DNA from 2 places in the Paenibacillus sp. FSL K6-1566 genome. Region 1 is predicted to be linked to the other one. Evidence: riboswitches for the same ligand, from Rfam matches in the RefSeq annotation. Region 1 holds a riboswitch; the other holds the start of a gene.
What was found. Region 1 has a riboswitch for ZMP and ZTP ahead of purT (formate-dependent phosphoribosylglycinamide formyltransferase). Riboswitches for the same ligand answer to the same signal wherever they lie in the genome.

Region 1 (5,770 bases):
CCCGAGAGCAAAATGCATTGCTTGACGCCTAGCCGAATCCGGTCGATCCGGTTCGCCCCGAAATTTTGCGCCGCAAAGGTTGCCATCGTAACGCCGAAGGAGTTCATCGGTTGGGTAGCGAGCATATCGATCTTCTGAGCCGCTGTGTAAGCCGCAACTGACAGTGCGCCAAGACCGTTCAGCGTAATCTGAAGAATAATCGCCCCGATGGCGATGATCGATGCCTGAAAGCCCATCGGGAAGCCCACCCGCATATGCTGGCCAATAAACGTCCAATCGATCGACCAGTCGGCCGTTTTGAACTGCAGCAACGGAACCTTTTTATGGATATAGATCAGGCAGAGCAGACAAGAGAACAGCTGTGAGATGACAGTTGCTAGCCCGGCACCCGCTACGCCCATCTTAAAGACGAGTATAAACACGAGATCCAGCACAATATTCAGAATACTTGCGATAACCAGAAACAATAGCGGAGTGCGGCTGTCCCCGAGCGCCCGAAGCAGGTTGGCCAGCAGGTTGAATAACACCGCTGCGCCGACGCCAGCATTGATTACGATCAAATACGAATAAGCATCATCCAATATTTCAACCGGCGTGTTCATCATGACAAGGGCAGGCTTCGTAAACACGATACTAAGGATGGTCAGGACGATCGTGAAAACGATACTGATCCAAAAGCTCGTGCCGACGCTTTTACGCACACCAGCAATATCCTTTGCCCCGAACCTCTGCGCGGTAATGATGGAGAGGCCTGCCGTCAGGCCTTGCGCAAAGCCGATAATAAAAAACATAATGCTTCCGGTCGAACCGACGGCCGCCAGTGCGTTCACGCCGATCGTGCGTCCGACAATGAGCGTGTCGGCCATATTGTAGAATTGCTGAAACAGATTGCCGATTAACAGCGGGATCGTGAACATGATGATCAGTTTAATCGGACTGCCTTGTGTCATATCTTTCATGAGTGCTCTCCTATGATGTGAAGTTCGCCATTCAACATCTTTTTTCTAATATGTATGGTTTCCTGCTGCACACCGGGTCGCTTATCGGGCGATGGGTCTTCCGGGCAGCACGAATGCTGTTTTCTTGTGTATCTTATCATGAACAACGGCAAAAGTGATGCAGGTTTATATTCAAAATCTAAATAATTTCCATGGCACTGCCTTTCCGATCATCGTATGGCCATTCGTAGATAGGGATCTAACGTATCCTCTTATGGAAAAGAGGCCAGCCGTTGGCAATCCGGCTGACCTCTCGCTATTGGGCAGTATTGCATTCTTCAAATGGATTTGATATCAAGCATAAGCGGATAAGGCGCACTTCGGAAGAAGGCTAACACCGTTATGCTTCTTCCACCCCAAGCTTGTCCAATGCCTGTTTGGCACGAGATCGCGCTTCCTCCACCTCGCCTGCGGTCGACAAGGCCACCGCTACTCTTCTGCCAGCCTTTGTCACAGGCTTGCCGAATAGACGAACCTGTGTGCTCGGTACCGCGAGCGCCTGCTCGGCGCCCGTAATCTTGTAGTTTTCAAGCTCACCCGGTGCTTTCAACGGACGGCTGGCGCCCGGGGTGATCAGCACGATTTCCGGAATCGGGTAACCGAGGATGGCCCGGACATGAAGCGCGAATTCGGACAGATTTTGCGTGACCAGCGTAACTAATCCGGTATCATGCGGGCGAGGCGATACCTCACTGAAATATACTTGATCCTCGGTCAGAAACAGCTCGACGCCGAACAATCCGAAGCCGCCCAATTCATCGGTAATGGCCCTCGCAATGCGCTCGGCTTCCTTCATCTGCTGCTCGGATATCGGATGAGGCTGCCAGGATTCGATATAGTCACCGCTTTCCTGCACATGTCCGATCGGCGGACAGAAGCTTGTCCCGCTCACCGAACGAACCGTTAACAGTGTGATTTCCGACTGGAAGGTGATGAACTCCTCGATGATCACCCGGCCGTTCTGTACGCGCCCGCCTTCCATTGCATTGTTCCAGCATGATTCAATGTCGCTCTCCGATCGGCAGACGCTCTGCCCTTTCCCTGAAGAGCTCATAAGCGGCTTAATTACGCAAGGAAAGCCCATCTCCCTTACCGCGACCTCGAATTGTTCATAGTTATCCGCAAAGCGGTATCCGGCCGTCGGCAATCCGAGCTTCTCCGAAGCAAGCCTGCGGATGCCCTCCCGGTCCATCGTCAGCTTGGCCGCTCTTGCGGTAGGAATGACGCGGAAGCCCTCCTCCTCCAGCTTCACTAACTCGGATGTGGCCAAGGCCTCAATCTCGGGAACGATCAGATCAGGCTGTTCCCGCTCGATGACTTCCCTCAGCTTGGCGCCGTCGAGCATATCGATGACGTAATGGCGATGCGCGACGTGCATGGCAGGCGCGTCGGCATATCGGTCTACCGCCACGGTCTCCAAACCTAACCGCTGCGCTTCGATAATGACTTCCTTTCCGAGTTCTCCGGATCCCAGCAGCAGCATTTTTTTCGTTTTATACATCGTTCTCCAGTCCCCTTTTCAAAATAGAAATATTAAAAAGAGGTAAGGGAAAATAAACTTCCCTTACCTCTGCCCAGGCGTACGGCTGTCGTCATCCATGTGCTCCCTCATGGTTCCCCCATGCAGCGCCAGTCACACATCGACCTACTCATTGTCAGCTAAATCATACTGAATATTGAGCATGAATGCAATATGAATGCAATATGACCGCTCATGACAATCACCGAAAGCGGCCACTGACCAATCCGTTCCATGCGCGCAAGTTACCAAATCTATCGCCCTTTCATTGATGAAAGCGCATCCAGCACATATAATAGGGGGGTGATCAAACCTTACAGTCAATTGAAAGGAGACTTGCCGTGCTCCCCTATTCTGTCCAGCGTCAGGACTTTGCTTTTGAACACGCCATCATCGGAATGGCCATCGTTTCAATCGACGGAGAAGTGCTTCAAGTCAATTCGGCTTTGTGTGAGTTATTGGGCTGCTCCAAACAAGAATTAATGGATGGAGCGCTGAAAGCGACGAACATCGGCGGAATTCAGGAAGTGATTAGGCACAAGGCGGGAGATTTCCAGCTCAAGCCTTCTCAGGTGACCGCACTCCAAGTTGGCATGAAATACGAACATCCTGCCGGACGGAATCTGGATTTGAAGCTTCACTTTTCGGCATCCGCTGAAGCGCAATCGCCGTTCCGCCATTGCTTGGTCCAATTTGAGAACCTCACCCCTGTTTACGAGCTGCAGGAACAGCTGACACAGAAGGAAATGAAACTGGTTGAGAAGGAAGAAGGCTTCCTGCAGCTGCTGGAAGAGCTCCCGCTTTCCGCGCTCATTACAAAGTACGGCATGATCCAGTACGCAAATCAAGCGACGCTACGGCTGCTTCACGCCTCGAATGTCTCCGATGTGCTCGGAATTTCAACCGATGTCGTGGTAGATCCCTCTTCGCATCATAAGCTTGCAAGGCGAAGAACGCGTTATGCGGAATATCGGGAAATCGGACCCGTTACATATCTTATCCGCTGTTTCGACGGTCAACAAAAAATCGTCTCCGGTATCACGCTGGTCACCACCTATAGAGGCGAAAAGGCCGCGCTTAGCATATTCAAAGATATCACAGAGCAGAAGATGGAAGAGGATCGCATCATGCAGTCCGAGAAGCTGACGACAGCAGGACAATTGGCAGCAGGAATCGCGCATGAGATCCGTAACCCGCTCACGTCAATTAACGGCTTCATTAAACTCCTTCGTTCGTCGGAGCAAAGCAATAAGCTGTATTTCGATATCATCGAATCGGAACTCAAACGGATCGAGCTGATCGTCAATGAACTGCTGGTGCTATCCAAGCCGGAAACCTCCCATGTCAGCAAGCCATTTGACGTGCTCGGCATCGTCGAACAAATCGTTACCCTGATGAAGGTCCAGGCTGCGCTGAACAATATCGAGATCATCCCGCGTTTCCCAGCCGAGCCCGTGTACGTTCACGGCGAAGCGAATCAACTGAAGCAGGTATTCATCAATTTGCTGAAGAACGCCATGGAGGCGATGGATCAAGGAGGAACGATCACGCTGACCATTCAGCAAAGCGACAGCGATGTCCATATCATCGTCCAGGATGACGGTATCGGCATGACGCCAGAGCAGATCCGGTCGTTGGGACAGCCATTCTATACAACGAAGGACAGCGGAACCGGGCTCGGATATATGATCACGAAAAACATCATCCACAATCACGGCGGATCGATCCATGTGGAGAGCTCCCCGGAGCAGGGCACCAGCTTTACGATTCAGCTGCCCGCTTTATAGATATTAGCGAAAAGGCGACAGCACGACATAACCGGTGTAATAAAACATCTCCCGAAGCAGGAATGGAACCTTGCTCCGGAAACTTTGATATGCACTTCGATCCGTTGGTGACGGATATGCCTTCATTCCGTAATCGTCCGCCATCGTCATCGCCCGCTTCATATGAAGCGGGTCGCTGACGATCAAATACGTGGACAAACCTTCTTGTTCACCGACCGCTTGGGCATGGGACAGGTTCTCTTCCGTTATCTTTGACACCGTTTCGATCAGAATGTCTGCTTCCGGAACTCCCCGGGCAATCGCGTAATCCCGGGCAACCTCGGATTCCGCCGACTCAAGGTCCGATCCCCGTCCCCCCGTAAAGATCAGCTTATCCACATACTGATGCTTATACAGCCATAAGGCATGATCAATGCGTCCCTGGAATACGGGGGAGGGTTTATCGCCCCACACGGCCGCTCCAAGCACAATGGCGGCATCGGATTTTACAGGCTCGGTCTTTGCTCCGTAAGTCCATATGGCGACGGCCGCATAAACCATATATGCCATGATAACGGCAGCAGCTGAGAGGACGATTCGCCGGATCGTCTTTCTTCGGCTTCCTACGACTTTGCGAGACCGATTTACATTATTCACAAAATCCCCCCGATCTTCCTCGAAAGCCTTTTCGCAGTAAAGCGTTGATTTTTAAATTGATAGGAGCTGAATCCGTTCAATACGACTCCATTCTACCATACCGGTCCTCTCCCCCGGTATTTTCATTAGGTTATAAGCTCCTTTACCGGCTTAAGTCCACTAGGTGCGAGGATCAAGGTCGGGTTAGATGTGAGCGATCGATGCACGGATTAGATATACGGGATTAGATGAATGGGCTAGAGGTAAGATCGAGGTGGAGCGGCTCGAAGCCGGAGCAGCGACTAGATCGAGCTAGCCACGACGCTTGCCACGCAAAATGAAAAAACAGGGATTCAAAGCATCCCTGTTTAACCGTCGCCTTTAGCTGAGATTTATCCTTTCTTCTCATCCGAATACAATTCTTTTCAGCCATGACATTGCTAGCCCACGATCTCGTACTTCGGCTTCACGTTATTAAAGTCGGGATTTTCACCGCTAACCATCAGCCCCATCCCCCAATCAAAGTGAACATTGGCCGTCGGCAGATCCGATGCATCCCGATATTGGAACAACACGTTTCGCCTTGTTCGCTCGCTGCGGTTTACGTCCGACCCATGGATGGTCAGATAATTGAAGAAGAGCACATCTCCCGCCGAGGCTGGACAAGGCGTCCCTGACGATATCGGGTATTCCTTGTGGTTCAGGTAATACGAGCCTACATGAGGAAGTATTCCTTCTTTGTGGGAACCGGGAACGACACTCAGGCATCCGTTCTCCGTATCCGCATCATCCAGGTGAATGCTTGCCGCAAGCATGGTATGATCACGATGAGGGAAGTAAGGATAATCCTG
Region 2 (5,770 bases), 640 kb from region 1:
CAGGCTCAGCGGTTTCCATATGGACAGGGGAGAAGCTTGTTCCGGCGGCGCTGCCGGACGCCATCCCGCCTTGGTTTCGAGGGGGGAGCGAGATGACTCCGAAAACTTCGGCTTCGTTAATGTGGGCATAGTCTGTCAGACGTAGCTTGGCGGTGCCGTTGATGTTCCGAACCGCCGCCGTCACTTTTCTCAGCATCTTGGCATCGCAATCGCCTGCCTTGTTCAGCAGAATGGTATCGGCGAAAGCGATCTGCCCCCGGAGCGTACGCACCAGACTGCGATCCGACGCGAAGAAGCTGTTGTATTCGAGCATTTTGCCGGCATCGACGACGGCCACCTTGCGCGCTATAGATATGCGTTCAGCCAATGATGGTTCGGCCAAATCTTCAAGAATTAGCTGCGGGTTCGCTACGCCGGTTGTTTCGATCAGGATGAGATCGGGACGCCGCTTGAGCTGCACATCCATCGCCAGTTCGAGCTCGCCGCGCTTCGTGCAGCAGATGCAGCCATCGAGCAGCTTCTCCACCGGAACGTCGGGCATGTCACCGGAAATAACCGCTCCGTCTACGTCCATTTCGCCCATTTCATTCATGATAACGGCCGTGTTCCACCGCTGAGTCTTTGCGTAGGCGAGCAGTCTGAGGAGCAGGGTTGTTTTGCCGCTGCCAAGAAAGCCGCTGATGATGATGACAGGTGTCTTGTTCATCTTCTTCACCTCCGGTTAGGGTTGAGCTGCCGGATACAGCTCATCAAACGCAGCTACAGAGTCAGGATTGGTAAAAATATACGGCGAAGCCGGCTCTTCAATCGCCTCGATCGATTCGGCTTGAATCAGCAGGCGCTCCTCGCCTTCGATTTTCACGGTCTGGACCGTGCCTTCAATCGATACCCAGGTATCATTCTCGAAACGGGATGCTTGCTCTCCGCTCACGAGAATGCCGAACGGAACGGCATCGGCCGTGCAGCACATCAGCAAGAACCGGCTGACGGCAAACATGTTCTTATCCATGCTGTCATCCCTGAACACAAAGCCTTGGACCGAGATGGGCTTGCCGGCAAAGACAGGCTTATACATCTCGATCGCGCCGACGGTCTCGGAAAATATTTCGGGCCTTACCGTGACGGAGGGCATGGCGTACAGCCGCTTGGCCAGCTCCGCAAACTCCACGCTATACTTATCCCTCGGTGCGAACGGATCGACCGGGCTGCTTTCATTTGTGGTTGGGTTCGGTGCGCGGGCGCTGCCAGCGGCATCGGAATCTCCGGGTACATTCTCAGAACCGGTCCGCACATCCGGATTCGGATAGGTGTACACCATGCCCTTCTTGGCTGCCATGCTGCTCGCGAGAGGCTGATCGGGCACCAGCAATCCGAAGAGCAGGGGTAAGGCGAACAATCCGTAGACCGTTAAATTTCGGACAACGCCTCGGGGATGAGGGTGCTCGCAATCGCATACGTCGCCGGAGTCGCCCATTACGGCATGATATACCATGCCGAAGGCAATGAACAAAAGCGGTACCGGACAGAGCAGCAGAAGCGTCTGCATCTGCGGAGCCAGGTAGTATTCAAGGAGATTCGATTCATTTAAGTGCATGACATAAATAGCAAGAGCAGCCAGCAGCAGCGCACGAACAACATAATGAAACCGCGCACCTGCCGATGAATGGTTCATGGAAAGAGCTCACCTCCTTCTTGTTCACGGATTATCCGCCAAGCAGTATGTTCGCGATCAGGGAACCGACAAACACGAGCGTGACGATGACGACACTTAGCGCAATGACGAATCTCGTCTTAAATGCGGCGGATAGCATGAGCAGCGTTTTGAAATCGAGCATCGGGCCAAGCACGAGAAAGGACACGAGAGGGCCCACGGTAAAGGTATGCGTAAAAGCCGAAGCGACGAATGCATCCGACGTTGAGCAGAGCGAAAGGACAAACGCCAGACCCATCATGAACAGATAGGAGGACATCGGACCGCTCGCAAGAGAGAGCAGCTCCTCCCGCGGAATAAATGCTTGAATGCAGGCCGTGACAAACGCACCGAGCACTAAATATTTGCCCATATCCACCATTTCGTCACCAGCATGAACAAAAAGGCTGCGCCAAGTTTTGCTGTGTGCGTGGGATGGCCGGCTTCCGGCGGCTTCGACCTCGGCGGTGAAATCATGGAAGGAGCGCTTTAGCGGGTTATTCTTCACGAAAGCAAATACGAGCAAGCCGATCGTAACGGCAATCATGAAGGCCAGTCCCATTCGTCCGATCGTGATCTCGGGATGCGAACGGAATGCCATCATCGTTGCGGCAAGCACCACCGGATTCAGAATCGGGCCGCTGAGAAGAAAGGTGATCCCGACATAAGCCGGCATGCCTTTTAACATGAGCCGGCGCACAACAGGGATCATGCCGCACTCGCAGACGGGAAGGATCATCCCGAGCAGGGATGCGAACAGGACGCCGGGAACTGGATGCTTCGGCGTTAGGCGGCGAACCCATTCTTCCTTGACAAAGATTTGCAGCAGCGAAGAAATCAGCACCCCGAGCAGCACGAACGGCAGGGCCTCAAGGAAAATGCCGATGAATACAGTTTTAAGCTGCTGCACTTCGGTGCTGCCAAGCAGGGCGAGCCCGCTCCGGGGCATCGTCATGAGAGCCGGGAACAGAAAGAGCAGCGGCAGGAAGAACGGCAGCCATTTGAAAAAAGCCGGAATTTTCATGAAGGCCTCCTGACGAAAAAAATCATCTACGAGGACATTCTATGCTTGGACGAAAGACAACTTTCCAATTTAATCAAAAGAATTACGAATAACTCTTTCCAACCGAAGCTATGGCGCATTCCCGCAAGCTCATGGTATAGTAGTAGTACGTAGACTATGCGTTACTGGCGTAGCTTGGGGTACCAAGAGGGAGCGCATAGTTTCATATGCCGTACGCCTGGGCAAGAGGTAAGGAGACGATCATGTCGCCTTGCCTCTTTATGTTTTTATTGACTAACAATGGCGAAGGAGCGGGTTGAACATGAGTACAGAAACGTTGATTTTGGATGGGAAAGCGGTATCGGATGATCTAAAGGTTAAGCTGGCCGTCAAGGTCGAGCAGCTTAAAGCCAAGGGAGTCACTCCTTGCTTGGCTACGATCCTCGTCGGGGATGATCCGGCTTCGGCAACCTATGTGCGAATGAAGGGGAATGCATGCCAGCGCCTGGGGATCGAATCCCGGAAAATCGAGCTGAAGGCGTCGACGACGACCGAGGAGCTCATCGCGGCCATTCGGCAGCTGAATGAGGACTCGGCAGTGCATGGCATTCTGCTCCAGCATCCGGTTCCGCATCATATTGATGAAAGAGCGGCATTCGATGCGATCGCGATCGAAAAGGATGTGGACGGCGTGACCACGCTCGGCTTCTCGCAAAATGCGTTCGGTTTCGCGGACTATCCGTCCTGCACCCCGGCAGCGATTATCGCGATCATGGATTATTACAAGCTTCCGATCGAAGGCAAGCATGCCGTGGTTATCGGCCGCAGCCCGATTCTCGGCAAGCCGGTCTCGATGATGCTGCTAAACCGCAACGCTACGGTGACGATCTGCCACTCCAAAACGAACAATCTAGGCGACATCGTCGCGCAAGGGGATATTGTCGTTGCTGCGGTCGGCAAGCCAAAGTTCATTCAAGGCGAGTGGATCAAGCCGGGGGCGGTAGTGCTTGACGCCGGCTACAACAAAGGCAATGTCGGAGATGTCGATTATGAGGCGTGTGCGGAGCGCGCGTCGGCCATCACGCCGGTTCCGGCAGGCGTCGGGCCGGTAACGATTGCCACGCTGCTGAAGCATACGGTTGAGGCAGCCGAAAGAACACTGAAGTCCTAACCGTGGATAATGTAATGCAAATGAACCGGGTCCTTTTAAAGGCTCGGTTTTCTTTTGAATAGGATGCCGAGAGAAGACTTCCCGTTCCGGCTATATGCGGAGAGCCCTTGTGCGGATTGTCTTTCACCAAGGTTGGGTCACCTAGGATAAGTTAAAAAGCATGATGGATTCGTGTTGTTGGAAGATCATGAGGTATAAATTGTTGCTTGCTCTGAAATGCTTTTCATCATTTACAATACACCCATCAGCTATGAAAAGAGGGGCGAGGGCTATTGAATAAAAAATTAATTTTCTTTGACATCGACGGAACGCTGCTCGATCACGACAAGCGGATCCCGGAGTCGACGCTGGAGTCCATTGAACAATTAAAAGACAACGGGCATGAAGTCGCGATTGCGACCGGTCGAGCTCCCTATCATTTCAAGGAAATCCGCGAGCAGCTCGGCATCGATTCCTATGTGTCCTTGAACGGGCAATATGTCGTTCACCAGGGCAAGCCGATCTACGGGAACCCGCTGCCTCCCGAGCAGCTGCAGCAGCTGACCGAGCTGGCAGTGCGGATGGACCATCCGATCATCTATGCAGGAAGCGATGCAATGAAAATGAACGTGACTCATCACGAGCACATCGATTCCAGCTGGGGCGAGCTGAAGCTGACGATCCCGGAATATGATCCGGAGTATTATCTTGGACGGGATATTTTCCAGGCCATTGTGTTTTGCACCGAGGAGGAAGAGGAGGCATATCGGTCCAGCTTTGGAGGAAGGCTTGATCTGGTCCGCTGGGGTCCGTACGGCACCGATGTGCTTCCGGCCGGCGGTTCCAAAGCCGAAGGCATCCGGCAGTTTATCCAAGCGCTGGGCATGGACGTAGCCGATACCATCGCCTTTGGCGATTATCTGAATGATCTGGAAATGCTGTCGTATGTCGGCCATGGCGTAGCCATGGGGAACGCGCCCGACGTCGTCAAGCGCGCAGCCCGACACGTTACCAAGGATGTAGGCGAGGACGGCATCCGGCACGGGCTTCAAATGCTGGGCCTGCTGGATCCAAAACCGCAGGTGATGGCATAAGCAAGCTTTTATAAGCGCGTGCCTCTCCCGACCGGCTCGCAGTATGATATTGCCTGCTGCATGCACGACGTGCTTAGACGGTGCTTGGCGTCGCATCATTTCTTATCGTTCCGATCAACACACGAAAGGCTCGTTCCTTAAATGATAAGGAGCGGGCCTTTTTGCGAGATATCATGCGATGCAACAGGAAAAGCCGTTTGACGGCTGAAATGTGAGCTTGATATGATAAGTTAACAACAGCTGCCTTTCGGGTGGGAGAGACCTGCCATCTGAGGGCCATTAACCTAGAGCAGGTGGGAACGATGTCAACCAATCAAAAACAAGATCTCATTACAAGCTGGCTGTCCTTGACGCAAACACAGGCGATGATCACAAATGAACTGGAACAGACGCTTCAGCAGCAGCACGACTTGTCGCTGAACGAGTTTTACGTGCTGTTATTTTTGTTCGAGGCTCCTGAAAAAAAGCTGCGGCTGCAGCAATTGCAAGCGATGGTCGGCCTCAGTCAAAGCGCGATCTCGAGGCTGGTCAGCCGCTTTGAAGCCAAGGGCTGCGGTGCAATGCAGCGGGCGATCTGCGAGAATGACCGCAGGGGGATATATACGTCGCTCACCTCCATTGGTGAAGACAAACTTCAACGGGCAAGAGCTACCGTGCTGAATGTGCTGGAGCAGCAATTCTCTTCTCCGAAATTCCGCCAAGGCGTCCAGAATATGATGGAGATTATGAAGTCCTGATTGTATCGAAATATTGACGAATGCTCCTTCGTCTGTTATTTTAAATGCATGCGCATGCATTTAATTTAGAGGATTACATGACATCAGGAGAGTGAA

Region 2: linked by a shared signal. The riboswitch ahead of NST08_RS17340 (bifunctional 5,10-methylenetetrahydrofolate dehydrogenase/5,10-methenyltetrahydrofolate cyclohydrolase) and the one ahead of purT (formate-dependent phosphoribosylglycinamide formyltransferase) in region 1 are both predicted to bind ZMP and ZTP.

Annotation. Positions count from the first base shown of each region.
Region 1 is NZ_JBBOSR010000001.1:3,308,462-3,314,231, reverse strand. Features, by position in the region: gene NST08_RS14560 (MATE family efflux transporter) at 1-959, opposite strand, end outside; gene purT (formate-dependent phosphoribosylglycinamide formyltransferase) at 1,339-2,499, opposite strand; ZMP/ZTP riboswitch at 2,564-2,645, opposite strand; gene NST08_RS14550 (ATP-binding protein) at 2,859-4,304, shown strand; gene NST08_RS14545 (YdcF family protein) at 4,308-4,940, opposite strand; gene NST08_RS14540 (phytanoyl-CoA dioxygenase family protein) at 5,360-5,770, opposite strand, start outside.
Region 2 is NZ_JBBOSR010000001.1:3,950,853-3,956,622, reverse strand. Features, by position in the region: gene NST08_RS17355 (CobW family GTP-binding protein) at 1-706, opposite strand, end outside; gene NST08_RS17350 (TIGR03943 family putative permease subunit) at 722-1,672, opposite strand; gene NST08_RS17345 (permease) at 1,704-2,714, opposite strand; ZMP/ZTP riboswitch at 2,865-2,944, shown strand; gene NST08_RS17340 (bifunctional 5,10-methylenetetrahydrofolate dehydrogenase/5,10-methenyltetrahydrofolate cyclohydrolase) at 3,016-3,864, shown strand; gene NST08_RS17335 (Cof-type HAD-IIB family hydrolase) at 4,137-4,937, shown strand; gene NST08_RS17330 (MarR family winged helix-turn-helix transcriptional regulator) at 5,240-5,674, shown strand.